DNA from 2 places in the Micrococcus sp. Alg238-R198 genome. Region 2 is predicted to be linked to the other one. Evidence: riboswitches for the same ligand, from Rfam matches in the RefSeq annotation. Region 2 holds a riboswitch; the other holds the start of a gene.

Region 1 (15,084 bases), on a different contig from region 2:
GAAAGCGGCTCGGGGCGCGCCGTTTCGGCCACGAAAGCGCTGGGGCGGGCGTCGCCTCGCCCTGGTCAGGACCCCCTGCCCCGGGCCTACCGTGAGGGCCAGCGGCACGCACCCGTGCCGCTGAGACGAGAGGAGCCGGCCATGGCCACCCCGCACACCCCCGACCCCCAGGACGCCCGGCGCGCACGCGAGGCGACGGACGAGACCTCCGGCGTCGCGTTCGACGGCGACACGCCCCCAGCCGAGGGCGCAGGCGTCGGCCCGAGCAACCCGGGCATGGACGTGGAGCAGACCGGCGAGCGCTCGGCCGGCAAGATCGTGCTCGGGCTGATCATCGCCCTCGTGGTCATCGGCGTCCTGGTGTTCATCCTGGGCCGCGTCGCCGGCCTCGGCTGAGCCGCGGCGCAGACGCCTCGAGCACGCCACCGGCCCATCGCGACCACGGGGCGGGCACCGATCCGTCGGTGCCCGCCCCGTGGTCGTGTCCGCTCCGCGGTGATGCCGCTCAGCTGCGACGCCGCGCCGTCGCAGCGGTCAGAAGCCGCCGCCCACGGTCCGGCGGCCACCCGCCGTGCGTCGGCCGGCGGCACCGGACCGGCCGCGGGAGGCGAGGGCCCCGCCGAGCAGCCCGCCCAGCAGGCCGGTGCCGAGGCCGCCCGTGGACCGGGCCGAGGGTCCGAAGCCGCCGCGGTACGCACCGGAGCTGCGCCCGCGCGTCGTGCCCCCGGCGCCGCGGCGCGAGAGCTCACGCAGCGCCAGACCGCCGAGCGTGCCCAGGAGGGCACCGCCCAGGCCGCTGGACCGGCGTCCCTGAGAGCGGGCCTGCCGGCCGAAGCCGGGGGACCGGCCGATGTGCGCACCGATGGTGGGTCGGCTGGAGCGGCGGCCACCGCCGCCGAGAGTGCGGGTGAGGCTGGAGAGGATGCCCATGGTGTCCTCCTCGGACGTCGTGCCGGCCACTCGTGCGTGGCCGGTCGGGTGCGCCTCAACCTAGGCGTCGACCCCCGCACGGTGTCCAGACCGGGCCTCCTCATGCATCGAGGCGGGATATCCACCCCACGGCCGCCCGCGGCAGCCAGATGGGGTCGATATCCCGCCTCGAAACGCGCGGGCGGGGGCGTCAGTCCTGGAGCGGGGAGGTCTTCGGCTCGTCCCGCCACAGGGCCACGTTCCGTGCCTCGGGCAGGTCGGAGAGGTGGAAGCCCGGATCCATGCCCGCCTTGAGCTTGCGCTCGTAGTCCCGGAGCAGCTTCACGGCCAGTCCGCCCAGCGGGATGATCGCCACGAGGTTGATGGTCGCCATGAGGGCCGCGAACGTGTCCGCGAGGTTCCACACCAGCGCCACGGAGCCGAGCGCGCCGCCGACCACGCACACCAGCACGAGCACGCGGAACACGGTGATGGCCGGACCCGCGTGGCGGCCGGCCAGGTACCGGATGTTGGCCTCGCCGTAGTAGGTGTTGCCCAGCACGGAGGACCAGGCCAGGAAGAAGATGATGACGGTCAGCGCCGGGCCGGCCCACGCGCCCACGGCCTGCTGGAGCGCACCCTGGGTCACCTGCATGCCGAGCGCCTCCCCGCGTCCGTAGGCCGGGTTGGAGAGCAGGATGACGAACGCGGTGGCCGAGCACACGATCAGGGTGTCGAAGTAGACGCCCAGGGACTGCACGAAGCCCTGCTTGGCCGGGTGGGAGACGGCCGCGGTGGCGGCGGCGTTCGGGGCGGAGCCCATGCCGGCCTCGTTGGAGAACATGCCGCGGCGCACGCCCTGCATCACCATCGTCATGCCGACGGCGGCGCCCGCGACCTCGCGCAGGCCGAAGGCGTGGCCCACGATCAGCGCGATCATGCCCGGGACCTCGGTGATGTTGACGACCATCACGATCAGGGCCAGGAAGATGTAGAACGTGGCCATCACGGGGACCAGCACGTTGGTCACGGCCGAGAGCCGGCGCACGCCGCCGAAGATCACGAGGCCGGTGAGGGCGGCCAGGCCCAGGCCCACGATCCACGCGGTGGTGGAGGACGCGCCCCAGTTGGCCTGCACGGACTCGGAGATCGAGTTGGACTGCACGGCGTTGAACACGAAGCCGTAGGTCACGGTGATGGCGACGGCGAACACGGCCGCCAGCCACTTCGCGCCCAGACCGTCGCGGATGTAGTACGCGGGCCCGCCGAAGTAGCCGTCCGCGCCCTTCTGCTTGTACAGCTGGGCCAGCGTGGACTCGACGAACGCGGTGGCGCCGCCGATGATCGCCAGCAGCCACATCCAGAACACGGCGCCCGGGCCGCCGATCACGATCGCGATCGCCACGCCGGCCACGTTGCCGGTGCCCACGCGCGAGGCCGCCGAGATGGTGAAGGCGCGGAACGGGCTCACGCCGTCGTTCTCGAATCCGGTCTGGGACTTGGCCGTCACCGACCGCAGCATCTCCGGGAGCATGCGCACCTGCACGCCCACGGTCCGGATGGTGAACCACACCCCGGCCACGAAGAGCAGCGCCATCACGACGTACCAGTACTTGTCGTTGAGGGCCGTGATGGCCGCTGTGATCTGTTCCACTGTCGCTTCCACAGCCCCACCTTAGAGGCTGGGGCGGAGGACGGGGAATCGGGGGCCGGGGTCAGCCGGCGGCGTCGTCCTCGACGCGGAGCTGGATCAGCTGCCCCATCCGCTCGGGCAGGTCCCCCTCGGGGGTGCCGACGCTGGCGTGGCGGGCGGCGGCCCGGGCGAGGTCGTCGGCGAGTTCGTTGCCGTGCACCCCCACGTGGCCCTTGACCCACGTGGTGTCCACCTGGACGTCCGCGGCCTGCGCCAGGTCGACGGCGGCCAGCAGGCGCCGCAGGGTGCGGCGGATGCGCTCGCCCCGGGCGCCGCCGAGGGTGAGCCGCTCGCGGCGGGCGGCGTTGAGCAGGGCCAGCGCGGCGCGCGAGTCCGAGTGGATGGTGACCCGGCCGCCGGGGGTGCCCGCCCACGCGCAGATCACGTGCCCCAGCACGAGCGCCTCGAGTTCCACCTCGAGCGGCATCGTGGCCCCGGCCACGGCCTGCACGGCCCACATGCTCGGCCCGGCGACGGCGGCCGCCCCGCCGATGCGGGAGCCGCGCAGCACGGAGCCGTCCACGTACACGTCCGTCACGTCAGCCTCGTCCGCGAACGTGAGGCTGTGGGTCACCCCGGGCAGGTTGCGGCGCAGGAAGCGGTCCGTGCGGCGGCGGGAGAGGAAGACGCCGGAGGAGCGGCGCAGCGCGTCCTCCTCCTCCTGGGCGGCCTCGATGGCCTCGAGCGGGATCCGGGCCGCGCCCGTCTGGGCGACCGTCTCCGGGTCCACGTCCGGCAGCAGGTAGCTGGAGCGCTGCGTGCCCACGGGGGACTCGTCGAGCCGGTAGGAGACCACGCGCGTGTCCACGGGGGCGAGGACCTCGAGCAGGGAGAGCAGCTCGGCGTCCCGGTCCGAGCGCAGCCGCACGATCACCGGGCGCTCCGGCGGCAGGTCGACGGTGACGGTGGACCAGAAGGCGCTCAGATGCGCCGTCCCGACCATCCCGGTGTAGACGTGGCCGCGGACGTCGTCGCCGAGCTCGCGCAGCTCGAGCTCGCGGGCCACGTAGACGATGCCCCCCGTCGTCGGATGCAGGTCCAGGCGGAGGGCGGGGCCGTGGTCCACGCCGGGCAGCATGGCCAGCGGGCTGGCCACCACGCGGACGCCGTCCCGGCGGATCCGGGTGCGCGGCGGGGAGGGGCGGGGGACGACGGGGCCGGTGCGCGTGAGGTCGACGCCGTTCCGGTCCCGCGGGGTGCCCCGAGGCCGGCGGGCACGGACCACGCGCAGCGGGCGGTGCTGCTCCTCCGCCTTGGCGCCCGGGCCACGGAAGTCCCAGCCCACGTCGACGAGCGCCGCGGGGTGTGCGGGCTCGACGTCGTGATGCAGCGTCCGGTCCACGACCGTCCGCGGGTGGTTGATCCGTGCTCCCATGGCTTCGCCGGCTGTGTCGAAGGGGACCGCGCCGGAACTGTGAGCCGGGTCCGGCGGGCCATGCTGGTCCTGCGGCGGTCGGGCGGGATCGCCGTGGACGAAGGGGACGACCCGTCCCGACCTGTTCTGCTCTGGGCGACCTTACCGAGCGCACCTGTGAGGAGGCAGGTCTCCTCTCCTCGGCCTCCCGCGCGGCCGCGTCGGACGAGGCGTCAGAGCGGGTCCGTGCGGTGCCGCTGCACGTCCGGGCCGGTCGGCACGCCGAGCGCCTGCGCCTGCGCGCGCTGCTGCCGCAGGGACACGGTGCCCAGCAGCAGCGCCAGGGCCCGCTCCCCGTCCTCCGGGGTGTCCGCCGCCTCGGTGAGCAGACGGTGCAGGCCGAGGCCGCCCAGCCCGAGCGCGAGGGCGGAGAGCACCACGTCCGCCCCGTCCCGGTGCCGCAGCAGGGCGGCCTCCGCGGCCTCGGCGCGGCCCGCCAGGTCCGTGACGCGGCGGGCGCGCACGGTCTCCTCCGCCTCGGCGACGATCCGGTCCGCCACCCGCGCCAGCAGCGACTGCTTGTCCGGCACGTGCCAGTACAGCGCGGAGGCCTGCACGCCCAGCACCGCGGCCACGCGCCGCATGGACAGGTCGCCCATGCCGAAGTCCTGCAGGATCCCGACGGCGGCGTCCACCACGTCCTGGGCGGTCAGCCGGGGGCGGGGTGCGGGCGGGGTCATGCCTGAGAGGCTACCGCCGGGCCGTCCTCCTCCGCCGCGATGCGTCCCCCCGCGCCCAGGCGCACGGTGCGGTCGGCCATCACCGCGGCCTCCGCGAGGTCGTGGGTGACGACGACGCCGGTCGTCCCCGCCGCCCGCAGCACCGTCCGGATGTCCTCGGCCAGGCGCCGGCGCAGGTCCGCGTCGAGCGCGGACAGCGGCTCGTCCAGCAGGAGCACCCGCGGGGCCGGGGCCAGCGACCGGGCCAGCGCCACGCGCTGGGCCTGCCCGCCGGAGAGCCGCTGCACAGGCCGGTCCGTGAGCTCGGTCAGGCCCACCAGGTCCAGCAGCTCGGCCACGCGTGCCCGCCGCCGGGCCCGGTCCCAGCCGGCGGACTCGAGGCCGTACGCCACGTTCCGGCCCACGGTCCGGTGCGGGAACAGCTGCCCGTCCTGGAACACCATCCCCACGCCCCGGCGGTGCGTCGGCACCGCGGCCACGTCCCGCCCGTCGAGCTCCACCGTGCCCGCCACGACGTCCTCGAGCCCGGCGATCCCGCGCAGGATCGTGGACTTGCCCGAGCCGGAGGCGCCCACGAGCGCCACGATCTCCCCGGCGGCCACGTCCAGGTCCGTCCCCCGCACGGGGGTGGAGCCGTCCGGGTAGCGGATCGCCACGTCCCGGAGCCGGAGGGAGGCCCCCGTCGTCGTCGGCGTCATCACAGACCTCCCGCCCCGGCCGGGCCCCGGGGGCGCAGCCGCTCGCACACCAGCATGATCCCGGCGCTCAGCACGGCCAGCACCGTGGCCGCCGCGAGCGCCATCCCGTAGTTGTCCGCGCCCGGCCGGCCCAGCAGCCGGGCGATCAGCACCGGCAGGGTGGGCGCGGACGGGCTCGCCAGGAAGCTCGTGGCCCCGAACTCGCCCAGGGACACCGCGAACGCGAAGCCCGCGGCCACACCCACGCCGCGCGCGAGGAACGGGCCGTCCACCGTGGCCAGCACCCGCCACGGGCCCGCCCCGAGGGTGCGCGCGGCCTCTCGCAGCCGCGGGTCCACCGCCGCGAGCACGGGCACGAGCGCCCGCACCGCGAGCGGCAGCGCCACCACCGCCTGGGCCAGTGGCACGAGCACGCCCGAGGCCGCCAGCTCCGGGAACGCGGCCCGCAGGGACACGACGAAGCCGAAGCCCACGGTCACCGCGGACACCCCGAGCGGCAGGAGCAGGGCGCCGTCGAGGGCCCGCTGGGCCACCAGCGCCGCGCGTGAACGGAAGGGCCGGGTCAGCAGCAGGGCCAGCGGCACGGCCACCACGAGCGTCACGAGCGTGGCGTCCACGGCCACCCGCAGGGACTGTTCGAGCGCCTGGGCCGGCGTCGACCCGCCCACGAACCCGCTGCCCGCGCTCGTGGACAGCAGCCGATAGTTGCCCAGCCCCCAGCCGTGGCGGGTGTGGAAGGAGCGCACCACGAGCGTCAGGATCGGCGCCACCACGAGCGCCACCACCGCGAGCATCACGGCCACCGGGACCGCGTCCGCGCGCGTGAGCCGGGCCGGCGGCGTCTCCCGCAGGCGCAGCGCCCGCTGGGTGCGCGCCGCCGTCACGCCGGAGACCACGACGGCGGCCAGCACCACCGCGAACTGCAGCACGGAGAACACCGCCGCGGTCCGCAGGTCCAGGTAGACGGAGGTCTGCACCCAGATCTCCGACTCGAGCGTGCCGTAGCCGGGCCGGCCGAGCGTCTGGACGATGCCGAACGCGGACGCGCAGAACAGGAACACCAGCGCCGCGCTCGCGGCGATCGCCGGGGCGAGCTGGGGCAGCGTCACGGTGCGGAACGCCCGCCACGGCGAGGCGCCCAGGGTGCGGGCGGCCTCGGTCTGGCGCGGGTCCAGCGCGTTCCACAGCGCGCCCACCTGGCGCACCACCACGGACACGTTGAAGAAGACCATGGCCAGCACGACGGCGGTGGTCGTCTGGTCCAGCCCGGTGAAGCCGAGCGGTCCGCCGGGGGCGAGCAGGGCGCGGAACGCGACGCCGACCACCACCGTGGGCAGCACGAACGGCACGAGCACGAGGGCGCGGAGCACGGCCCGCCCCGGGATGCGACGCCGGTGCAGCACGAACGCGGTCGGCAGGCCGAGCGCCACCGAGACCACCGTGCCGGCGGCGGCCATGCCGAGCGTCTGGCCGAGGATGCGCCACGTGCGCTCGCGGGCGAGGGTCTCCCCGAAGGCGGTGAGGTCCACGGCGCCGGTGAACGCGTCGGCGTCGCCGCCGATCCCGCGCCAGAGCATGGCCGCCACGGGCCACGCGAAGAAGACGAGCAGGAAGGCGACCGGCAGGACGGCGGCCACCAGCCACCACGGGCCGAGCCCGTCCCCCCGGCCGCGGGCCCGCCGGCGCGGCAGGTCCGTGCCGGGGGCCGCGACCTCGGTGAGCGCGGACATCAGCGCCGGGAGGCCTCGGACAGGGCGGTCCACTCCTTCAGCAGGTCCTCGCGGCGCTCGTCGATGCGGGCGGGGTCCGGGGTGATGGCGTCCTCGACGAGCGGCGCGTTCTGCGCCCACTCCTCGGGCAGCTGCACCGACTCGTCGATCGGGTACATGTACATCGACTCGGGCAGGGCGGACTGGACCTCCTCGGTGAGCATGAAGTCCACGAACGCCTGCGCGCCCTCGGGGTTCTTCGCGCCCTCGAGCACGCCGGCGTACTCGACCTGCGGGGTGCAGGAGTCCTCGATCACCTCGGTCTCGGGGGCGAACGCGGGGGAGGAGGAGTAGGAGAGCACCACCGGGAACCGACCCTTGCCCTCGCCGCCGGAGAAGTCCGAGTTGTAGGCGTCGGACCAGCTGTCGGCGACCTTGCCCCCGTTCTCCATCAGGCCCCGCCACCAGTCCTGCCAGCCGTCGTCGCCGTACTTCTCCGTGGTGGCCGCGAGCAGCGCCAGGCCGGGGGAGGAGGCCACGGGGGAGGTGGCGACCGTCAGCTTCGCGTACTCGGGGTCGTCGAGCTGGTCGATCGAGGTGGGGGCCTCGACGTCGTGGGCCTCGAACCATGCCGGATCCGTGTTGAAGCACACCTGGCCCTGGTCCACCGGGGTCATGCGGTCCTCCACCATCCGGTCCTGCGCGGAGGCGGGCAGGTCCTGCGGGGTGTATTCGGCGACGACGCCCTCGCGGACGAGGCGGTGCGCCGAGTGGTCCTCCACGCCGTAGACGCCGTCCACGGTGGGCTCGTCCTTGGCCAGCAGGAGCTGGTTCACCACGCTGCCGGCGTCGCCGGGGGCCGTGGTCTTCAGGGTGTAGCCGGACTCCTGCTCGAACTTCTGGACGAGCTCCTGGGGCAGGTTGAACGAGTCGTGCGTCATGATCGTCACCGTCGTCGGCTCGCCGCCGGCGCCGGCGGCGGACGACGACGCCCCGTCGCCGGACGAGCCGGACACCGAACAGCCGGTGAGGGCGAGGGCGGCCACTGAGAGGGCGGCGAGGGCGCGGTGCGGGGTGCGGGACATGGCGGTTCTCCTCTGGGACGGCGGAGGGGCCGGGACGAGGCCGCCACCGGAATCCCGGGACGACGTCGACCGGGAGACTCGACTTCCTTCGCCGGTGCGGACCGGAGCAGGTTCGAGGGTCTGCGGCGGACCGCACTCTCAGCGCCGCGCGGGCGCTCCCCTGTCGATGTGGACTGGTCCCGACCCTACCCCGTCCGGCCCGCGCATAGACTGCCCGCGTGAGCGCCGCACAGCCCGCGGGGGTGACCCCGCCGCCCGCCTCGTCCAGCCCCGCCTCCGACTGGGACATCCGCCGCCCCCACCGCATGTGGCCGCGCATGCTGGTGATCGTCCTGACGCTCGCGGGCCTGGTGCTGGTGGTGCAGTTCTTCCAGGGGATCGCCTCCATCGCGGCGCCCGTCTTCCTGGGGCTGAACCTCGTGATCGTGGCCTACCCCCTGCAGGCCTGGCTCATCCGCCGGGGCCTGCACCCCGTGCTCGGGGCCGCCACCACCGTCCTGCTGGTCGTCGCGGTGATGGCCGTGTTCGGGGGCATGATGGTGTGGTCCGGCCTCGAGCTGGTGGCGGAGCTGCCGAAGTACGCGGACCGCTTCCAGCAGATCGTCCTGGACGTCTCGCACTGGCTCAACGAGCGCGGCGTGACCCCGGACATGGTGTCCCAGCAGCTGGCCTCGATCGACATGAGTGCCGTCACCGGGACGGCCGTCAGCGCCGTCACGAAGATCGCCACGAACGTCTACGCGGTCTTCGGCCTGCTCGTCACCGTGATCATGGGCATGTTCTTCCTCGCGATGGACTCGATGGACGTCGAACGCCGCGTCCGCCTGCTCAGCACCGCCCGCCACGAGTTCGGCCACGCCCTGGTCGAGTTCGCCCAGGGCGTGCGCCGCTACTGGGTGGTCACCACGGTGTTCGGCCTGATCGTGGCGGTGCTGGACGTGATTGCCCTCATGCTGATCGGCGTGCCGCTCGCGCTCGTGTGGGGCGTGCTCAGCTTCCTCACCAACTACATCCCGAACATCGGCTTCATCATCGGCCTGCTGCCGCCGGCCGTCCTGGGCCTGGCGGCGGGCGGCTGGTCCGACTTCCTGTGGGTGGTGGTCAGCTACTCGGTGCTGAACTTCGTGCTGCAGTCCGTGATCCAGCCCAAGGTGGCCGGCGACGCGATCGGCGTGATCCCCACCGTCAGCTTCCTCTCCCTGCTCTTCTGGGCCTGGGTCCTCGGCCCGCTCGGCGCCATCCTCGCGCTGCCCTGCACGCTGCTGGCCAAGGCCGTGCTGATCGACGCCGACCCGAACGCCCGCTGGATCAACGCGCTCATCGCCTCGGACCTGAAGGGGATGGAGCGCCGTCAGTCCTCGCTCCTGGAACGGCTGCGCCCGGCGGCCTGGCGCTCGGACGCGCACGGGAAGGACGAGGACCGCGCCCCGACGGACGGCGGGGACGACGACGGCCCCGCGACCGACGAGGTCACGGGCGGGGCTGGAGCAGCACCAGGTCGTTGAGCGCGCCGGCCAGCCGCAGCAGCGGCGGGGCGGGGAACGACAGCTGGGGCAGCCCCGGGTGCAGTGCCGCGCACGCGGCGGCCGCGGCCTCCTCGCCCGCGGCGTCCTCGAACGCCGGCCGCAGCACCGCAGCGCCCAGCGGCAGCGTGTCCAGGAGGGAGCGGGGGCCCCGCTCGGCCGGGTCGTACTCGGCGGGCTGCGCCGCCCCGGTCACCGTGCGCACGCGCAGGGGCCGGCCGGCGGCGTCGTCGGCGCCCTGCAGGAAGCGCAGCGCCGCCGCGGCGTACGGGTGCTCGGGGTGGAACCGGTCGCCGCGCCAGTGCACGGCGGCCTCGCCGTCGCCCTGCAGGCGCACCCACGAGGCCAGGTGACCGGGCCCGCCCCACGGCCCGGTGTCCGGCCGCGGTGCCGGCGGCACCCACAGCACCCGGGTGATCCCCAGCAGGGCGGCGAACTCGGCGGCCACCTGGCCGGGGGTCCACGCGCCGTTGATCCGCCCGTCCAGCACGGGGTCCGCGGCCACCACGGCCGTCCCCTCGCCGTCGGTCACCCAGGCCCCGCGCGGGGCGCACAGCAGGGGCGTGAGCAGCGGCAGTCCCGCCGCCTCCGCCACGGCCGTCGCGGCCGCGCCGTCGAGCGGTCCGGTCCCGGTCAGTCCCGCGGCGCTGCGCCAGGCGACGGCGGCCAGGCCCTCGGGGCGGCGGATGAAGCTCGGCCCGGTGCGGCCCAGCAGCGGTGAGCCCACGGGCGCGCGCAGCAGGTCCACCTCCGGGGGCACCAGCCGCGCCGCCCCGGCGTCGCGCGGGTGGGCGAGCACGGTGACCGGCAGCACGGCGGCGAGCGTCTCGGCCAGGCCCACGACGGCGTCCCGCGTCTCGTCTAGCAGCGTCGGCACCGGGTGGCGGTGGGGCAGGACGAGCCAGGCCCGCTCGGGCGGATCCTCGGGTCCGGGCACGGGCACGACGACGTCCCGGCGCTCCCGCGCGTCGGTGGGGACGGGGTCGGCGGCGGCCATGGCGGACGGGCTCCTGGGAAGACGGCGGCGACGCGCGGGCGCGCGGCGAGGGGATGTCCATCGAGCATAGGCGTCTGACAGGAAGCCGCGGCGGTTTGACCTGTGACCCGGCACACGTGCAGAGTGCGGCCATGACCGCGATGTTCTCCGCCCAGGACCACGACGATCTCGACCGGGTCCTCGGCGCGACCGGCGGGATCCCCGACCCCGCCGACCTGCACGCCCTCGCCGACGACGCCGTCGCGCAGGTGCGGCGTTGGCTCGCCGAGTCCCGCGACCATGAGGCCGACTTCGCGGCCCGCCAGCTGGCGGGCGCCCTGAAGGAGCCGGGCGGCCTCGACTTCATCGTGCGCTTCGTGGACCACGTGGTCCGCCCCGAGGACCCCGCGATCGCCGCCCGGGCGCTGCGGGAGCTCGCCGGCCGCGCCCCCGGCTTCCTGCCCCCGGCCCTGCGCGCCGTCCTCGGCGTCGGCGGCCGCGCCGCCCCGCTCGTGCCGCGCATCGCCGTCCCCACGGCCCGCCGCGTGCTGCGGCGCATGGTCTCCCACCTGATCGTCGACGCGCGGGACCGGCAGCTCGGCAAGGCCATCGCGGCCCTGCGCGACGAGCACACCCGGCTGAACATCAACCTGCTGGGCGAGGCGATCCTCGGTCAGGGCGAGGCGGACCGCCGACTCGAGGGCATCGCCGCGCTGATCCGCCGCGACGACGTCGACTACGTGTCCGTCAAGGTCTCCGCCGCCACCGCCCCGCACGCGCCCTACGCGTTCGACGAGGCCGTCGCGGACATCACCGAGCGGCTCACCCCGCTGTTCGAGCTCGCCCGGGATCGGGACACCTTCATCAACCTGGATATGGAGGAGTACCGCGACCTCGACCTCACGCTCAACGTGTTCACCGCCCTGCTCGAGCAGCCGGGCCTGCGCGACTACGAGGCCGGCATCGTGCTGCAGGCCTACCTGCCGGACGCGCTCGCGGCCATGGTGCGCCTGCAGGAGTGGGCCGCGCGCCGCGTCGCCGCCGGCGGCGCCCCGGTCAAGGTGCGCGTGGTCAAGGGCGCCAACCTGCCCATGGAGCGGATGCAGGCCTCCCTGACGGGCTGGCCGCTGGCCACGGTGGGCTCGAAGCAGGAGGCGGACACCAACTACAAGCGCGTGCTCAACTACGCGCTCACCCCGGAGCATCTGGCCCACGTGCGCATCGGCGTGGCCGGGCACAACCTCTTCGACGTCGCCCTGGCCCACCGGCTGATCGAGCGCCGCGGGCTCGACCCGGCCGCGGTGGAGTTCGAGATGCTGCTCGGCATGGCCACCGGCCAGGCCGCCGCCGTCCGGGCCGACGTCGGCGCCCTGCTGCTCTACACGCCCGTGGTGCGGCCCGAGGAGTTCGACGTGGCGATCTCCTACCTCGTGCGCCGCCTCGAGGAGGGCGCCTCCCCGGAGAACTTCATGTCCGCCGTGTTCGACCTGGACGCGGACGCGGACCTGTTCGCCCGCGAGGAGGAGCGCTTCCGCGCCTCGCTGCGCCACCTGGACGCGGCCGTGCCCCGTCCGAACCGCCTCCAGGACCGGTCCCGCGGGGAGGACGGGCCGACCCCCGCCCCCGTGGACGGCTTCGCCAACACCCCGGACACGGACCCCGCGCTGCCCGGCAACCGGGAGTGGGCCCGCCGGATCCTCGCGGCCGTCCCGGGCTCGGACCTCGGGACGGACACCGTCCGCGCCCACCGCGCCACCACGGCCGACGACGCCCGCGCCGCCATCGCCGCCACCGCCCACCCCGGCGCCCGCTGGGGCGCGCTCACCGGCCACGAGCGCGCCGACGCGCTGGACGCCGTCGGACGGGCCCTGCACGCCGGCCGGGCCCGCCTGCTGGAGGTGGCCGCCGCCGAGACCGGCAAGACCCTGGACCAGGGCGACCCCGAGGTCTCCGAGGCCGTGGACTTCGCGCACTACTACGCGCGCCTGGCCCGCGGCCTGGACGCGGTGGAGGGCGCTCGCGCCGTGCCCGTCCGCCTGACCCTGGTGATCCCGCCGTGGAACTTCCCCGTGGCCATCCCGGTCGGGGGCGTCCTCGCCGCGCTCGGGGCCGGCTCGCCCGTGGTGTTCAAGCCGGCCCCGCAGTCCGAGCGGACGGGCGCGGTCGCGTGGGAGCTGATCGTGGCCGGGCTGCGGGACTCGGGCCTGTTCGACGACGGCGGCCCGCTCGCCGGGCACGACCCCGCGGACCTCGTGCGCCTGGTGACACTGGCGGACGAGGACGAGGCGGAGGTCGGCGCGGCGCTCGTGACCGACCCGGCCGTCGAGCGGCTCATCCTCACCGGCAGCTGGGACACCGCACGGCTGTTCAAGGGGATGCGCCCCGACCTGCACCTGCTCGCCGAGACCTCCGGCAAGAACGCCGTGATCGTGACCCCGTCCGCGGATCTGGACCTGGCCACGAAGGACGTGGTCCAGTCCGCGTTCGGTCACGCCGGCCAGAAGTGCTCGGCGTCCTCCCTCGTGGTGCTCGTCGGCTCCGTGGCCACCTCCGAGCGCTTCCACCGGCAGCTGCTGGACGCCGCCTCGTCCCTGCACGTGGCGCACCCCGCGGACCCGCGCGCCGAGATGGGCCCCGTGATCGAGGCCCCCGGCGAGAAGCTGCGCCGCGGGCTCACCGAGCTCGGCCCGGGGGAGCGGTGGGCCCTGCGCCCGCGGCCGCTGGACGAGACGGGTCGCCTGTGGAGCCCGGGCATCCGCTCCGGCGTCCGCCCCGGCGCCGACGCCCACCTCACCGAGTACTTCGGCCCCGTGCTGGCCGTGATGACGGCCGAGACGCTCGAGGAGGCGATCGGGATCGTGAACGCCGTGGACTACGGCCTCACCTCCGGGCTGCACTCGCTGGACCGGGAGGAGATCGACGTGTGGCTGCGCGGCGTGCGCGCCGGCAACCTCTACGTGAACCGCGGCATCACCGGGGCCATCGTGCGCCGCCAGCCCTTCGGCGGCTGGAAGCGTTCCGTCGTCGGCCCCACCACGAAGGCCGGCGGGCCGCACTACCTGCACGGCCTCGTGGACTGGGAGGACGCGCCCACGTGGGCCGGGGGAGAGGGACGGCCCGGGGCCGAGGCCGACGGCGCGGGTGCGTCCTGGCTCGAGACCGCCCGCGCCCTCGACACCCACGCGTGGACCACCGTGTTCGGGGTGGCCACGGACGTCTCCGCGCTCGAGGCCGAGCGGAACGTGCTGCGTCACGTCCCCACCCCGGTCCTCGTGCGCCGGCACTCGGGGCCCGCCGACCACCTGCTGCGCATCGTCTCCGCCGGCCTGCGCGCCGGGGCGCCCATGACCGTGAGCCTGCGCCCGACCCCCACCGCGGAGGGGCCCGACGCGGACGGGCTCTCGGCCGAGGCCGTGCGCGGCCGGGTGGAGGAGTTGGTCCGGTCCGTCCGCACGGAGGGTGCCGGCACGGCCGCGCCGGTGGACGTCGTCGTCGAGGATGACGCCGCGTTCCACGACCGCGCCCGGCGGCTGGCCCTGGTCCCGCCCGCAGCGGAGGGCGGCGGCGACGCACGGATCCGGCTCGTCGCCGACTGGGCCGGCGACCGGGAGGCGGCCGAGGCGGCGCGGCGCGCGCTCCACGCGGCGCTCGGCGACACCCCCGACGTGGCGGTCTACGCTGGCCCCGTGGTGAGCGCCGGCGAGGTGGAGCTGCTGCCGTTCCTGCACGAACAGGCCGTGTCCGTGACCGCCCACCGGTTCGGCACGCCGGACCATCTGACCGAGGGGGTCCTGTGACCCCGAGGAGGAACCTCTGATGCATCTGATCCCCCGCACGATCTGGGTCGTCGCCCGCGCCCGCCGCCGCCCGCGCGCCGGACTCTGGGAGCCGACGACGTTGCCGATGCGCGCCCTGCCCACGGACGTGGACATGGCCCTGCACGTCAACAACGGCCAGTACTTCGGGCTGTTCGACCTCGGCCGCTTCGACGCGATGGTCCGCACCGGCCTGTGGGACGAGATCCGCCGTCGCGGCTGGACGCCCGTGGTGCAGGCCGAGCAGATCGCGTTCCGCCGCTCGGTGACCCTGGGGCAGCGGTTCGACGTGGAGACGCGGATGATCGGCCTGGATGAGCGCGCGGTGTGGTTCGAGCAGCGCGTGGTGGTCGACGGCGACGTCGCGGTGCGCGCGTACATCTGCACGCGCCTGCGCAAGAAGGACGGCCGCCCCGTAGAGAACGACGAGGTCCGGGCGATCGCGGCGGCGGCCGGCCACGACCTCGCGGGGGAGCCGACGCTGCCGGAGTGGCTGCACGAGTGGCGGCGCAGCGTGGCCCTGCCGTCGGCCCGGACGCCCCTGCCCCACACGTGGGACTTCGACACAGTGCAGCGAGGATG
Region 2 (15,084 bases):
GACGATCCACGTCACGACCAGCATCACGATGATGACGATGCCGGCGTAGCCGAGGACGGGGTAGACGGTGCCCACGAGGTCGGAGAAGCCGACGCTCGAGAGCAGGGTGGCGGCCAGGGCCGTGACGACGGCGATGACCCAGCCCGGCACGCGGCGCATCGAGGACAGCAGGGCGATGCGCTCCACCCCGCCGTACAGGCACGAGACCGCCGTCGTGAACTGCGCCAGCAGCAGGACGACCGTGTACAGCAGGGCGGCCCAGCCGCCGATCATCGCGGCCAGCTCGACCATGGGCAGCTCGGCGCGGCCGATGAGCTGGGCGTGGGCGGTCATCGCGGCCATCACCGCGCCGGCCATCACCACGAGGCCCAGGGCCCCGAGCCCGGCCCCGGCGACGAGGGAGCGGCCCGACGAGGAGCTCTCCTCGCCGATCGGGGCGAGCACCGCGTAGGCCAGCTGGATGTTGAAGGCCACGTACAGCACGCCCGAGAGCCACCACTGGTTGATCAGCGGGGACGAGGTCACGAGCGCGGCGACGTCGTCCACCGCGGCCCCCGGGTTCGCCAACCCCCACACCGCGACGCCGACGGCGACCACGATGATCAGGGGGACCACCACGGCCTGGACGCGCACGAGGCCCGTGATGCCGGCCAGCACCGAGACCACGCAGACGGCGGCCATCACCAGCGAGCCCACGAGCGAGGGCAGCCCGAACGCGGTGTGCACCGCCGCCCCGGCCCCGGCCAGCATGATCACCAGCGTCCCCAGCAGGGACGTGGTGATGCACAGGTCCGCGAACCAGGTGGGCACGCGCGACGTCGTGGGGTTCACGATCCGGTGGATGTCCGTGGTCCGCAGCTTCTGCGCCAGCCGCAGCACGATCACCGCGAGCAGGAAGAACAGCGCGCCGGCGATCACGAGCGCCCCCGTGCCGCCCCAGAGGCCGAAGCTCACGAAGTACTGCAGGATCTCGTTGCCCGAGGCGTACCCGGCGCCGATGGTGGTGCCGATGAACGTGGCGGCGATCCCGAGCGGGGAGGTCGGCCGCAGCGGCGCCGACTCCTCGGCTCGGCCGGGGTGCGCGGGAGAGCTCTCTGTGACGTGGGACATGCGACTACATTCTCATGGGCGGGATCGGCCCGGCCCGGGCGGCCGATCCGCCCCGACCCGAAGGAGCCCCCGCATGACCTCCGCCGTCCCCCGTGTGCTCAGCATCGCCGGCTCCGACTCCGGCGGCGGCGCCGGTGTCCAGGCCGACCTGAAGACCATCGCCGCGTGGGGCGGCTACGGGATGACCGCGATCACCGCGATCACCGCCCAGAACACGCAGGGCGTGCAGGCCGTCCACCCGCTGCCGGTGGACGTGGTGCGCGCCCAGCTCGACTCGGTCGCCGCCGACATCGCCGTGGACGCCGTGAAGATCGGCATGCTCGGCACGGTGGAGCTCATGCGGGCCGTCGCCGGCTGGCTCGAGGAGACCCGGCCCGCCGTCGTCGTGCTGGATCCGGTCATGGTGGCCTCGAGCGGGGACGCCCTCACCGCGGTGGGCGACGACGACGGGCGCGCCGCGTGGGCCCGGCTGCTGCGGGTGGCGCACCTGGTGACACCCAACCTGCCCGAGCTGGCCCGGCTGACCGGGCGGGACGCGACGGACTGGGACGCCGCCCTCGACGCCGCGCGGGGCCTGGCCGCCGAGCACGACGTGACGGTCCTGCTCAAGGGCGGGCACCTGGACGAGGCCGCAGCGGCGGAGGTGCCGGACGCCGTCGTGCGCGTGGACGGGGCTGTGCACGAGGTGCGCGGCCCGCGCGTGACGACCCGCGCCTCGCACGGCACCGGCTGCACCCTCTCCTCGGCCCTGGCCACGCTGGCCGGGGCGGGCCTGAGCTGGGAGGACGCACTCGAGCGGGCCAAGCCGTGGCTGGCCGACGCGATGCGGGCGGGGGAGGCGCTCGCGGTCGGGGACGCCTCGCGGCCGACGTGGCACGGGCCCGTCGACCATGGTCATGCGCAGCGGGGCTGAGGGCGGGACCTCCGGGCTTCGACACGTTCGAGGCGGGAAATCCGGCGAATACGCACCTCGGGACGTCCCATGAGGTCGATTTCCCGCCTCGAATGCCGGTGACCCGGACCTCCCGCTCCGCTCGAGCGTCCGGGTCCGCAGAACGCAGAAGAGCCGGACCACCGTGTCGCCACGGGGGTCCGGCTCTGTTCGCTCGTGCCCCCGGCAGGATTCGAACCTGCGGCCTTCTGCTCCGGAGGCAGACGCTCTATCCCCTGAGCTACGGAGGCGGGGGTCGCGACGCGTCGAGCGCGTTGCGGACTCGTCGACTCTACACCATCAGGACGGCCCGTCCGTGACCTCCCCGCGGGGCGCGTCAGCCGGGCAGGCCCGCGCGCAGGGTCCGGGCCGCGGCCTCGGGGTCCTCGGCCTGCGTCACGGCGCGGACCACCACGATCCGTTCCGCCCCGGCCGCGCGGACCTCGGGCAGCCGGTCCGCGTCGACGCCGCCGATGGCGAACCACGGCCGCGCCCCCGCCGGGTCCTCCGCGTCCAGGCGTGCGGCGAGGGTCGGCAGTTCCAGTCCGACGGCGGCCCGGCCCGGCTTCGTGGGCGTCGCCCACACCGGCCCCGTGCAGAAGTAGTCCAGGCCGTCCTCCGCGCGGGCGCCGCGCACCTGCGCCTCGGTGTGGCACGAGCGGCCGAGCACCACGTCCGGGCCCAGCAGGGCGCGGCACTGCGCGGTGGTCAGGTCGGTCTGGCCCGTGTGGAACACGTCCACCCCGGCCAGGGCGGCGACGTCGGCGCGGTCGTTGGCGGCCGAGAGCGCCCCGTGCTCCCGGGCCAGCGGGACGAGCGTGGCGAACGCGGCCAGCTCGACCGCCACGTCCACGGCCTTGTCCCGCACCTGGATCACGTCTACTCCGCCGCGGAACGCCGCCGCGCAGAAGTCGGCGAACGCGGCCGTGTCGAGCGTGCCGTCCGGGCGCAGGAACCGCTGCAGGTCGGTGCAGACGTACAGCCGGGAGGCGGCGAGGCGGGCGCGGCGGCGCGCGCCGGGGCCGGTGCCGCCGTCGTCGCGGCCGGCCGCGGTCATCAGGAGCGGATCGGGGGAGTGCATGCGCCCACTGTGGCAGACTGGCCGCTGTTCCATGGGAGCCCGGGCCGCACACGCCGGGCTGAGAGGGCCGCAGGGGCGCACCGCGCCGGCGCGGCCGACCATCACCACTCGATGCGGGTCATGCCGCCGTGAGGAGGACCGGTCCGTGCACGTGGCCGTCGTCGGGGCCGGGATCATCGGCCTCACCGCCGCCGTGCGTCTGCGTGCCGCAGGCCACGCCGTCACCCTGATCGCCCCCGAGCTGGACGCCGCCGGGCGCCCGCACGCCGTGGCCGGGGCCACCCACGCCGCGGCGGGGATGCTCGCGCCGCTCGCCGAGACCCAGTTCAGCCAGGACGACCTCGCCCCGCTGCTGCAGGCCGGCTGGGAGGCCTACCCGGCCCTCGTGGACCTGCTCGCCGCCTTCACCGATGTGGAGACGGGCTTCCTCGCACAGGGCGCCTGGATCGTGGCCGCGGACCCCTCGGACGCCCGCGCCTGGGACCACGTGCTCGAGCACGCCTCGATCCTCGGTCGCCGGGTCGAGCCCGTCTCCGTCCGCGCGCTGCGCCGCGCCGAGCCCGCCCTGGCCCCGGGCCTGGCCGCCGGCTTCGACGCCCCGGACGACCATCAGGTGGACCCGCGACGGCTCGCCGCCGCCTGCGTCGCCGCCCTGCGCGCCGAGACCGGACCCGACGGCGGCCCGCTCCCGGTCGGCGCCGGACCCGCCGCCCGGTTCGTGGCCGGACGCGTCACCGCCGCCGGCCCGGAGGGCGAGGGGGTGCGCCTCACGCTGGCCGACGGGGGCGTCCTCACCGCCGACGGCGCGGTCCTCGCCGCGGGCCTGGGCCACCGCGGGATCGGCGGCGCGGCCACCGCCGTCGAGGTCCCGCTGCGCCCCGTCCACGGCGACGTGCTGCGTCTGCGGGTGCGCCCCGAGCAGCTGCTGCCGGGGGAGTCGCACCTGATCACCCGCACCGTCCGCGGCCTCGTCCACGGGCGCCAGGTCTACCTCGTGCCCCGCGCGGACGGCACCCTCGTGGTCGGCGCCTCGGCCCGCGAGGACGGCCTGGCCGGCACCTCCGCCGGGGCCGTGCTGGACCTGCTCGCCGACGCCGCCGCGATCCTGCCCGCCGTCCGCGAGTGCGAGCTGGTCGAGATCACCACCGCCGCCCGCCCCGGCACCCCCGACGACGCCCCGCGCGTGCTCGCCGTGCCCGAGGCTCCGGGCGCCGTCGTCGCCACCGGCTTCCACCGTCACGGGATCCTGCTCGCCCCCTGGGCGGCCGGGCGGATCCTCGAGCTGCTGCACGCCCGCCTGAAGGAGATCGCATGAGCACCCTCCCCCTGACCCTCAACGGAGAGCCCGCCGAGCTGGCCGTGGCCACCGTCCGCGACGTCGTCGCGCACGTCACCGGGCGCGCGATCGGCGAGGACGGCGCCGCCGCGGATGGGCGGCGGCTCGGCGTGGCCGTGGCGGTCGGCGGCGAGGTCGTGCCCCGGTCGGCCTGGGCCACCCGGGAGCTGGCCGCCGGGGACGAGGTCGACGTCGTCACCGCGGTGCAGGGGGGCTGAGCGATGGCCGAGCACCGCACCCCGCCCGCCGCCCCCGCGATCCCGCCGCTGCGGATCGGCGGCTACGACCTGGCCTCCCGGCTCATCATGGGCACGGGCGGCATCACCGACCTGACCGCCCTCGAGGGCGCCCTCGTCGCCTCCGGCACCACGCTCACCACCGTGGCGCTGCGCCGCTGGTCCGCGGACACCCGTGACGGCCTGGTCGCGCTGCTGGACCGCCTCGGCATCGACGTGCTGCCCAACACCGCCGGCTGCTACACCGCCCGGGACGCCGTGCTCACCGCCCGGCTCGGCCGGGAGGCGCTCGAGACCGACCTCGTGAAGGTCGAGGTCATCGCCGATGAGCGCACCCTGCTGCCCGACGTCGTCGAGACCCTCGAGGCCACCGAGCGGCTCGCCGCCGACGGCTTCACCGTCCTGGCCTACACCTCGGACGACCCCGCCATGGCGCTGCGCCTCGAGCAGGCCGGCGCCGCCGCCGTCATGCCGCTGGGCTCGCCGATCGGCTCGGGGCTGGGCATCCTCAACCGCGCACACCTGGAGCTGATCGTCTCCCGCGCCTCCGTGCCGATCGTGCTCGACGCCGGCGTGGGCACCGCCTCGGACGTCGCCCTGGCGATGGAGGCCGGCTGCGACGCCGTGCTCGCCGCCTCCGCCATCACCCGCGCCGCCGAGCCCGCCCGCATGGCCCACGCGTGCCGGCTCGCGCTCGAGGCGGGCTTCCGCGCCCGCCGTGCCGGGCGCATCCCGCGCCGCGAGCACGCCCTGGCCTCCTCGCCGATGGCCGGGCGGGTCACGGCCGAGGAGGACGAGCGGTGACCGCCGCCCTGGACCCCGCCGCCCGCGAGCCCCGCGACCTCACCGCACTGTCCGACACCCAGCTCGAGCGCTTCGCCCGCCACCTGAGCCTGGACGGCTTCGGCCCCGAGGCCCAGCTGGCGCTGCTGCGCTCCCGCGTCCTCGTGGTCGGCGCCGGCGGCCTCGGGGCGCCCGTGCTGACCTACCTCGCCGCCGCGGGCGTGGGGGAGGTCCACGTGATCGACGACGACATGGTGGACCGCTCCAACCTGCACCGCCAGGTGATCCACGCCGAGGCGGACCTCGGCCGTCCCAAGACCGCCTCCGCCGCCGCGACGATGCGCGGCCTGCACCCCGAGGTGCGCGTGGTCGAGCACCGCGAACGCCTGACCGCGGCCAACGCGCTCGAACGGGTCGGCGGCGTGGACCTCGTGCTCGACGGCACGGACAACTACGCGACCCGCTACCTCGTGGCCGACGCGTGCGAGATCGCCGGCGTGCCCGTGGTGTGGGGCGCGATCCTGCGGTTCGCGGGGCAGGTGAGCGTGTTCGCCCCGGGCGGGCCGCTGTACCGGGACGTGTTCCCGGAGCGGCCCGAACCCGGCGAGGTGCCCTCGTGCGCGCAGGCCGGAGTGCTCGGGGTGCTGCCCGGGATCATCGGCTCCCTCATGGCGGCCGAGGCGATCAAGCTGCTCTCCGGGGTGGGTGAGCCCCTGGTCGGGCGGCTGCTCTCCGTGGACGCCCTGACGATGCGCTTCCGTGAGCTGCGGCTCGTGCCCGACCCCGAGCGGACCCCCGTGACGGACCTGTCCGCCCACGCGGACCAGGCCCCCCGCCCGGACGACGCCGGCGCCCCCGGCTCGGCGGAGGCGTGCGGCGCCGCGGGCGGGGAGATCGCCCCCGCCGCGCTGGCCGCCCTGCTCGCCGACCCCGCCCGGGCCGCGTCCCTCACCCTGCTCGACGTCCGCGAGGACTGGGAGCGGCGCCTGCGCCGCGTCGAGGCCCCCGCGGCGGTGGCCGATCGACACGTCCCGCTCGAGGCCGTCCTCGCGGAGCCGGCGGCCCACGCGCCCGGGCAGGACCGCGTCCTGGTGGTCTACTGCGCCGCCGGAGCCCGCTCGGCCCGGGCGCGGGACGCCGTCGTCGGGGCCGACCCGGGCGCCGGCGGGCGCGTCCTGTCCCTCGCCGGCGGCCTCGCCGCCTGGCCCGCCTGACCCCCACCCCGACGAACCCTGCGAGATGGCCCCCACCGCGGGCCGGAGGGGGCCATCTCGCAGGGTTCGTTCGCACGCGCACGGGCGCGGCGGCCCTTCCGTAGACTTGCGCGGGTGAAGCCCGAAGACCTCTCCGCCCTGCTGTCCGCTGTCCTCACCGACGCCGTCGATGCCGGTGACCTCCCCGCCGCGCTGCGGGAGGAGATCACCCCCGCGCGCGTGAAGGTGGAGCGACCCCGCAGCCGCGAGCACGGCGACTGGGCCACCAACGTCGCCCTCCAGCTGGGCAAGAAGGCCGGGATGACCCCGCGCGACCTCGCCGGGCTCGTGGCCGAGCGCCTGACCGGGAAGCCGGGCATCGCCGCCGTCGACGTCGCCGGCCCCGGCTTCCTCAACGTCACCCTGGACGCGGCCGCGGCCGGCGCCCTGGCCCGCGAGATCGTCGAGGCCGGCCCGGAGTACGGCCGCAACGACGCCCTGGCCGGGCACACCGTGAACATGGAGTTCGTCTCCGCCAACCCCACCGGCCCGCTGCACATCGGCCACACCCGCTGGGCCGCGCTGGGCGACGCGATCGCCCGCCTGCTGCGCGCCTCGGGCGCGGACGTCACCGCCGAGTACTACGTCAACGACGCCGGCAACCAGATGAACGTGTTCGCCGACTCGGTCCTCGCCCGCCTGCACGGCCGTGACGTCCCCGCGGGCGGCTACCCGGGCGCGTACGTGCAGGAGCTGGCCGACGCCGTCGCCCTCGAGCACCCGGACGTGCGCGAGCTGACGGACGAGGCCGCCCGCCCGGTGGTCCGCGAGGCCGCGTACCGGCTCCAGATGCAGGACATCAAGGACACGCTCGCCGCCTTCGACGTGCACTTCGACGTGTTCACCTCGGAGCAGACGCTCCACGACTCCGGCGCGATCGAACAGGCCGTGCAGCGGCTGCGCGAACAGGGCCACATCGAGGACCGCGAGGGCGCCGTGTGGCTCAAGACCACCGACTTCGGCGACGACAAGGACCGCGTGCTCATCCGCGCCAACGGCGAGCCCACCTACTTCGCCGCCGACGCCGCCTACTACCTCCACAAGCGCGACCGCGGCTTCGAGGAGAAGGTGTACCTGCTCGGCGCCGACCACCACGGCTACGTGAACCGCCTCAAGGCGATCGCCGCCGCCGCCGGCGACGACCCGGCGACGAACATCGAGATCCTCATCGGCCAGCTCATCTCGGTCAACGGCGCGAAGCTCTCCAAGCGCGCCGGCAACATCATCGAGCTCAAGGACCTCGTGGAGTGGCTCGGCCGCGACGCCCTGCGCTACGACCTGGCCCGCTACCCCGCGGACTCGCCCCTGACGATCGACCCCGAGCTGCTGCGCTCCGCCACGAACGACAACCCCGTCTACTACGTGCAGTACGCCCACGCCCGCGCCTCGGGCGCGGCGCGCACCGCGCAGGCCCACGGCGTGGACCGCTCCGAGTTCGACGCCGCCCTGCTCACCCACGCCACCGAGTCGGAGCTGCTGGCCCAGCTGGCGGAGTTCCCGGCCGTCGTCGGCGCGGCGGCGCGCCTGCGCGAGCCGCACCGCGTGGCCCGCCACCTCGAGGTGATCGCCGGGGCCTACCACTCGTGGTACGCCGCCTGCCGCATCGTGCCCATGCCCACCGACGACGGGACGCCGCGTCCCGTCGAGACCCTCAACCGCACCCGCCTGTGGCTCAACGACGCCACCGCCCAGGTGCTGGCCAACGGCCTCGGCCTGCTCGGCGTGACCGCCCCGGAGAAGATGTGAGCGCCCGGATGACGACGCCGCAGCCCGCCCCCGCCTCCCCGCTCGCCCCCGCCTGGCTCCCCGCGCCGGGGGACCCGGACGCGCTCGTGCCCGGCCTGTGGGCCGCCGGCGTGGACCGCGCCGCCGACGGCGAGCTCACCGTCCAGGGCCTGCGCGCGAGCGCGCTCGCCGCGGAGTTCGGCACGCCGCTGCTCGTGGTGGACGAGGACGACTTCCGCGCCCGCGCCCGCGCGTTCCGCGAGGGCTTCGACGCCGCGTTCGCCGACCTGTGCGGGGGAGCGGACGTCTACTACGCCGGCAAGTCCATGCTCACCCTCTCCACCGCCCGCTGGGCGGCCGAGGAGGGCCTGCGCGTGGACACCGCCTCCGGCGGCGAGCTGGCGATCGCGCTGGCCGCCGGCGTCGACCCGGCCCACATCGGCCTGCACGGCAACAACAAGTCGGACGCCGAGCTGCGCACCGCCCTCGAGGCGGGCGTGGGCCGGATCATCGTGGACTCGCTCGACGAGCTCACCCACCTGGCCGCGCTCGCGGCCGAGGCCGGCCGCCGCGCCCCCGTGATGCTCCGGCTGACCCCGGGCGTGCACGCGCACACCCACGACTTCATCGCCACCGCGCACGAGGACCAGAAGTTCGGCCTCTCCCTGGCCCCGGCCTCCACCGACCGGGACGGCAACGTGGCCGGCCGCTCGCCGGCCGCCGTCGCCGTGGCCGCGGCCCTGGCGGCCGAGTCGATCGACCTGCTGGGCGTGCACTGCCACATCGGGTCCCAGATCTTCGAGGCCGAGGGCTTCGGGCTGGCGGCCGGACGCGTGCTCGAGTTCCTCGCCGAGGTCAAGGCTGAGCATGGGGTGGAGCTGGCCGAGCTCGACCTCGGCGGCGGCCACGGCATCGCCTACACGGCCGTGGACGAGCCGCGCCCGGCCGCGGAGATCGCCGACGCCCTCGCCGACGACGTCCAGAAGACCGTCGAGCGCCTCGGCCTGAGGTGCCCGCGGGTCTCGCTCGAGCCGGGGCGGGCCATCTCGGGCCCCGCGGGGCTGACCCTCTACACGGTCGGGGTGACCAAGACCGTGGACGCGGACACCCCCGACGGCGGCACCGCGGCCCGCCGCTACGTCGCCGTGGACGGCGGCATGTCCGACAACCCGCGTCCCGTGCTCTACGACGCCGACTACACCGCCGTCTCCGCGCGCCGCACCTCGGAGGCCGAGCCGGTGCTCTCCCGCGTGGTGGGCAAGCACTGCGAGTCCGGCGACATCCTGGTCCGCGACGTGTACCTGCCGGCCGACCTGGGCCGCGGCGACCTGCTGGCCGTGCCGGCCACGGGCGCGTACACGCACGTGATGTCCTCGAACTACAACGCGCTGGCCCGCCCGGCCGTCGTCGCGGTCTCCGGCGGGCAGGCGCGGGTGATCATCCGTCGCGAGACGCAGGAGGACCTGTTCGCCCGCGAGGCCGATCCGCGCCTCGCCCGCTGAGGACGCGGGCGCGGCGCACCCGGCCGCCGGCCTCGAGCCCGGGTGGGTCCGTCCCGCTCTGCGGACACCGAGTGTCGCGCGGTGGGACGGGCCGGGGCGCCGCGCTAGATTCGAGGCCAGCCGGGCCGCGCGGTCGCGCGGGCCCGACCCCACCCTGGATCACGGAGGACCATGCCCCAGCACACCGACGCCCCCACCGCACTCAAGGTCGCCCTACTGGGCGGCGGGACCGTGGGGTCCCAGACCGCCCGGATCCTCACCGAGGACGCCGACATCCTGCGGGACCGCGTGGGCGCCGACCTCGAGCTCACGGGCATCGCGGTGCGGGACACGGGCGCGACGCGCGACTGGCAGGCGGGCCCGGCGCTCTACACGACCGACGCCGAGGCGCTCGTGGACGGCGCGGACGTCGTCATCGAGCTGATGGGCGGCATCGAGCCGGCCCGCACCCTGATCCTGCGCGCCCTGGCCGCCGGCACGTCCGTGGTGACGGGCAACAAGGCGCTGCTGGCCCAGCACGGCGAGGAGCTGTACGCCGCGGCCGCCGCCACCGGCGCGCAGCTCAGCTTCGAGGCCGCCGTCGCCGGCGCCATCCCGATCCTGCGCCCGCTGCGCGACTCCCTGGGCGGCGACCGCGTCACCCGCGTGATGGGCATCGCCAACGGCACCACCAACTTCATCCTCGACCGGATGGACTCCGAGGGGGCGGACTTCGACGACGCCCTCGCCGAGGCCCAGCGGCTCGGCTACGCCGAGGCCGACCCGACCGCCGACGTCGAGGGCCACGACGCCGCCGCGAAGGCCGCGATCCTGGCGACCATCGCGTTCGGGGCGCCGTACACCCTGGACCAGGTGGCCGTCGCGGGCATCACCGCGATCACGGCCGAGGACAACGCCGCCGCCGCGGAGGCGGGCTACGTCATCAAGCTGCTGGCGATCGCCGAGCGCGGCCGCGCCGCCGACGGCGCCGAGGGCGCGGTCCTGCGCGTGCACCCCACCCTGCTGCCGCGGGAGCACCCGCTGGCCTCCGTGCGCGGGGCGTTCAACGCCGTCTTCGTGGAGGCCGACAACGCCGGCGAGCTCATGTTCTACGGTCCCGGCGCCGGCGGCGCCCCCACCGCCTCCGCGGTGATGGGCGACGTCGTCTCGATCGCCCAGCGCATCGTGCGCGGCGGCCCGGCGCGCCTGCGCACCCCCGTCACCGCCCTGCCCGCCCTGGACCCGGCCGAGGCCCACACCTCCTTCATGGTCGTGCTGCGCGCGGCGGACCAGCCCGGTGTGCTGCGCCGCGTCGCCGGGGTGTTCGAGGAGCACGGCGTCTCCATCGAGACGCTGCGTCAGGTCCCATCTGAGCGCGAGGACGCCCCCGGCGCGTCCCTGCGGCTGATCACCCACCGTGCGCGGCAGCGCGACCTCGACGCCACCGTCGGGGCGCTCGCCGCCCTGGACGTCGTCCACGAGGTCGCGTCCGTCCTCCGAGTCGAAGGGAACTGACCCATGGCCCACCAGTGGCGCGGCGTCGTCCGCGAGTACGCCGACCGCCTGCCCGTCACCGAGGACACGCGCGTGATCACCCTCGGCGAGGGCGGCACCCCGCTCATCCACGCCCCCCACCTCTCCGAGCTGGTGCAGGGCACCGTGCACGTGAAGTTCGAGGGCATGAACCCGACCGGCTCCTTCAAGGACCGCGGCATGACCATGGCGATCACCGCCGCCGTCGCTGACGGCGCGAAGGCCGTCGTCTGCGCGTCCACCGGCAACACGTCCGCCTCGGCGGCGGCCTACGCCGCGCAGGCCGGGATCACGTGCGCCGTGCTCGTGCCCGAGGGGAAGATCTCGATGGGCAAGATGTCCCAGGCCGTGGCCCACGGCGCGGAGATCCTCCAGGTGCAGGGCAACTTCGACGACTGCCTCGAGGTGGCCCGCAAGCTGGCCGAGAACTACCCCGTGTTCCTCGTGAACTCCGTCAACCCGGCCCGCATCGAGGGGCAGAAGACCGGCGCGTTCGAGGTCGTGGACACCCTCGGCGACGCCCCGGACTACCACCTGCTGCCCGTGGGCAACGCGGGCAACATCACCGCGTACTGGAAGGGCTACCGCGAGTACGCCGCCCCCTACGTGAACCCGCACGAGGGCGCCTCGGACGCCGAGCTGCCCGCGGTGGCCACGAAGACCCCCGTGATGTGGGGCTTCCAGGCCGCGGGCGCCGCCCCGATCGTCCAGGGCCACCCCGTGACCGACCCGGACACGATCGCCACCGCCATCCGGATCGGCAACCCGGCCTCGTGGGAGCAGGCCGAGGCCGCCCGCGACGAGTCCGGCGGGATGATCGACTCCGTCACGGACGAGGAGATCCTCGAGGCCCATCGCTGGCTCTCCGCGAAGGAGGGCGTGTTCGTCGAGCCCGCCTCCGCCGCCGGCGTCGCCGGGCTGCTCAAGCACCACGCCGCCGGGAACGTGCCGGCCGGCAAGAGCTGGGTCATCACCGTCACCGGCCACGGCCTCAAGGACCCGCAGTGGGCCCTGCGCGGCGCCGACGGCGCCGACGTGACCCCGCGCTCGGTGCCGTTCGACGTGGTCACCGTCGCCCAGGCCCTCGGCCTGAGCTGAGCCATGGCCGCACCGCAGCCGCTGGCGCCCGGGACCGCCGCGTCCGTCTCCGTCCCCGCCACCTCCGCCAACCTCGGCCCCGGCTTCGACTCGATGGGCCTGGCCCTGGAGCTGCGCGACGAGGTGACGCTCACGGTCGTGGCGGGCCCTGACGTCGCGGAGGTCGAGGGGGAGGGGGAGGCCACCCTGCCGCGGGACGGCGCGCACCTGATCCTGCGCCTGGCGCACGAGCACCTGCGGGACCGCGGGTTCACCGCGCCGGGGCTGCACCTGCGCGCCGTGAACCGGATCCCGCACGCCCGCGGGCTCGGCTCGTCCGCGGCCGCCGTCGTCGCGGCCTACGCCGCGGCCGAGGCCCTGCTGCCGGCCGCCCTGCGCCGGGCGCCCGCGGACCTGCTCGAGGCGGCCACCCGCTTCGAGGGGCACCCGGACAACGTCGCCCCCGCACTCGTGGGTGGGGCCACCGTCTCCTGGATCCGTGACGACGTCCCCGGCCCGGCCACGGCGCGGCTGCGGCTGCACGAGCGCGTGGTGCCGGTGGTCGCGATCCCGGACACCGAGCTGTCCACCCACGTCGCCCGGGGCGTGCTGCCCGCCGAGGTGCCCCACGCCGTGGCGGCTGCCCAGGCCGGCCGTGCCGCGCTGCTCGTCCACGCCCTGGCGGAGGACCCCACGCTGCTGCCGGCCGCCACGCGCGACTGGCTGCACCAGGAGCCGCGCGCCGTGGCCATGCCGGACAGCGCCGCGCTCGTCGCGGGGCTGCGTGAGCGCGGCCATGCCGCCGTCGTCTCCGGCGCGGGCCCCACGGTGCTCGCGCTGTGCGACGGCGTCCAGGCGGCTGAACACGCCGCGGAGGCGGCGCGTGCTCTGACGGCGGACGGGGCGGCCGCCTGGCGCGTGCTGGTGCCGTCCGTGGCCGTGGACGGTGTTAGGGTGGAATCACTCCACCACGGCTGACCCCACCGCCTCGCGCGGCCCGGGTCTCTGGTGCCCGGGCCTGTGACGGCCGGACGCACCGTGCGCCGTCGGCCGGAACCCCGCCGCGATCCATCCCGTGCTGCGCACGGCCGGTGAGCGGGACCCCCTCCGGCTCGGTCGAGTCCGGACGCCTCCGCCCCGTCACGCAGCGACTGCGCACGATCAGGGGAGGCGCCACTGATGAGTTCACACCATGAAACCCGGTTTTCTGGGGCGCCGCTGCGCGGCCCGACCGGATGCACACCGCAGCCCGACGCGCCACGCGCCGCCGGGCCGCATTCGAGGGAGAAGGAACCTTCGTGACCGAATCCACGGAACAGACCACGCCGACGAACGGCGGTGGCCTGGCCTCGCTCAAGCTCGCCCAGCTCCAGGCCCTGGCCTCCCAGCTCGGCATCGCCGGCGGCTCACGCATGCGCAAGGCCGACCTGGTGACCGCGATCTCCGACCACCAGCGCGGCGGCTCCGTGGCGGACCGCGACGCCGCCGAGCGCGCGGCCCAGGCCCCCGCCGTCGAGGCCGCCCCGGCCGCCCCGCCCTCAGAGGACGCCGCCCCGGCCGCCGAGCGCCCGGCCCGCCGCCGCTCGCGCCGCGCCGACGCCGACACCTCCGCTCCGGCCGCCGCCCAGGACGGGCAGCCCCAGGCCGAGGCCCGCGAGGCCCAGACCGAGCAGGCCCCCCGGGAGACCGCCTCGGACCAGGATCGGTCCGGGGGGTCCGAGACCCGCGACGAGGGCGAGGACCGCCCGCAGTCCGAGCGCCGCTCCCGCGGCCGCCGCCGCGCCGGCGACGACGACGCCCAGCAGGGTCAGGACCGTCGCTCCGACGGCGCCAAGGGCGAGGACGGCGCCGACGCGGACCGCCGCGGCGACCGGGAGGACCGTGACGACAACGGGCGCGAGAACGGCCGCGGCCGCAACGGGCGGGACCGCGAGAACGGCCGCGACCGCGAGAACGGCCGCGAGAACAACCGGGACCGTGAGAACGGCCGCGAGAACAACCGGGACCGTGAGAACGGCCGCGACGGCTCGCGCGAGCAGCGCGGCGACAAGTCCGAGGACGGCGGCCGGGGCGACGGCGGACGCGGGGACCGCAGCCGCCGCGACGACCGCGACGACGAGGGCGGCCGCAACCGCCGCAACCGTCGCAACCGCAACGAGCGCGGCCGCAACCGTCGTGGCCGCGGCGGCCCCGAGGTCGACGAGACCGAGCTGACCGAGGACGACGTCCTGCAGCCCGTGGCCGGCATCCTCGACGTGCTGGACAACTACGCGTTCGTCCGCACCTCCGGCTACCTGCCGGGCCCGAACGACGTCTACGTCTCCCTGGCCATGGTGAAGAAGTACGGTCTGCGCAAGGGCGACGCCGTCGTCGGCGCGATCCGCGCCCCGCGCGACGGTGAGAAGCAGCAGCACCACGGCGGCGGCTCCAACCGTCAGAAGTTCAACGCCCTGGTGAAGATCTCCTCGGTCAACGGTCAGCCCGCCGTCGAGCACCCGCAGCGCGTGGAGTTCGGCAAGCTCGTGCCGCTGTACCCGC

Evidence for each region. A riboswitch is a leader RNA that binds a small molecule or an ion and turns the genes downstream of it on or off. The one in region 2 is predicted to bind thiamine pyrophosphate.
Region 1: linked by a shared signal. The riboswitch ahead of G6R13_RS03220 (thiamine ABC transporter substrate-binding protein) and the one ahead of G6R13_RS01320 (FAD-dependent oxidoreductase) in region 2 are both predicted to bind thiamine pyrophosphate.

What each region holds. Positions count from the first base shown of each region.
Region 1 covers NZ_UNRH01000002.1:251,797-266,880, reverse strand. Annotated here, with positions in the region: gene G6R13_RS03255 (DUF6480 family protein) at 142-396, shown strand; gene G6R13_RS03250 (hypothetical protein) at 535-930, opposite strand; gene G6R13_RS03245 (alanine/glycine:cation symporter family protein) at 1,121-2,563, opposite strand; gene G6R13_RS03240 (RNase H family protein) at 2,625-3,977, opposite strand; gene G6R13_RS03235 (TetR family transcriptional regulator) at 4,190-4,696, opposite strand; gene G6R13_RS03230 (ABC transporter ATP-binding protein) at 4,693-5,394, opposite strand; gene G6R13_RS03225 (iron ABC transporter permease) at 5,394-7,124, opposite strand; gene G6R13_RS03220 (thiamine ABC transporter substrate-binding protein) at 7,124-8,188, opposite strand; TPP riboswitch at 8,255-8,360, opposite strand; gene G6R13_RS03215 (AI-2E family transporter) at 8,407-9,693, shown strand; gene G6R13_RS03210 (agmatine deiminase family protein) at 9,659-10,708, opposite strand; gene G6R13_RS03205 (bifunctional proline dehydrogenase/L-glutamate gamma-semialdehyde dehydrogenase) at 10,840-14,484, shown strand; gene G6R13_RS03200 (acyl-CoA thioesterase) at 14,504-15,084, shown strand, end outside.
Region 2 covers NZ_UNRH01000001.1:280,776-295,859, reverse strand. Annotated here, with positions in the region: gene G6R13_RS01340 (hypothetical protein) at 1-1,110, opposite strand, end outside; gene thiD (bifunctional hydroxymethylpyrimidine kinase/phosphomethylpyrimidine kinase) at 1,184-2,023, shown strand; tRNA gene G6R13_RS01330 (tRNA-Arg) at 2,220-2,292, opposite strand; gene thiE (thiamine phosphate synthase) at 2,379-3,122, opposite strand; TPP riboswitch at 3,144-3,274, shown strand; gene G6R13_RS01320 (FAD-dependent oxidoreductase) at 3,268-4,437, shown strand; gene thiS (sulfur carrier protein ThiS) at 4,434-4,676, shown strand; gene G6R13_RS01310 (thiazole synthase) at 4,680-5,498, shown strand; gene moeB (molybdopterin-synthase adenylyltransferase MoeB) at 5,495-6,691, shown strand; gene argS (arginine--tRNA ligase) at 6,806-8,476, shown strand; gene lysA (diaminopimelate decarboxylase) at 8,485-9,957, shown strand; gene G6R13_RS01290 (homoserine dehydrogenase) at 10,129-11,451, shown strand; gene thrC (threonine synthase) at 11,455-12,567, shown strand; gene thrB (homoserine kinase) at 12,571-13,524, shown strand; gene rho (transcription termination factor Rho) at 13,845-15,084, shown strand, end outside.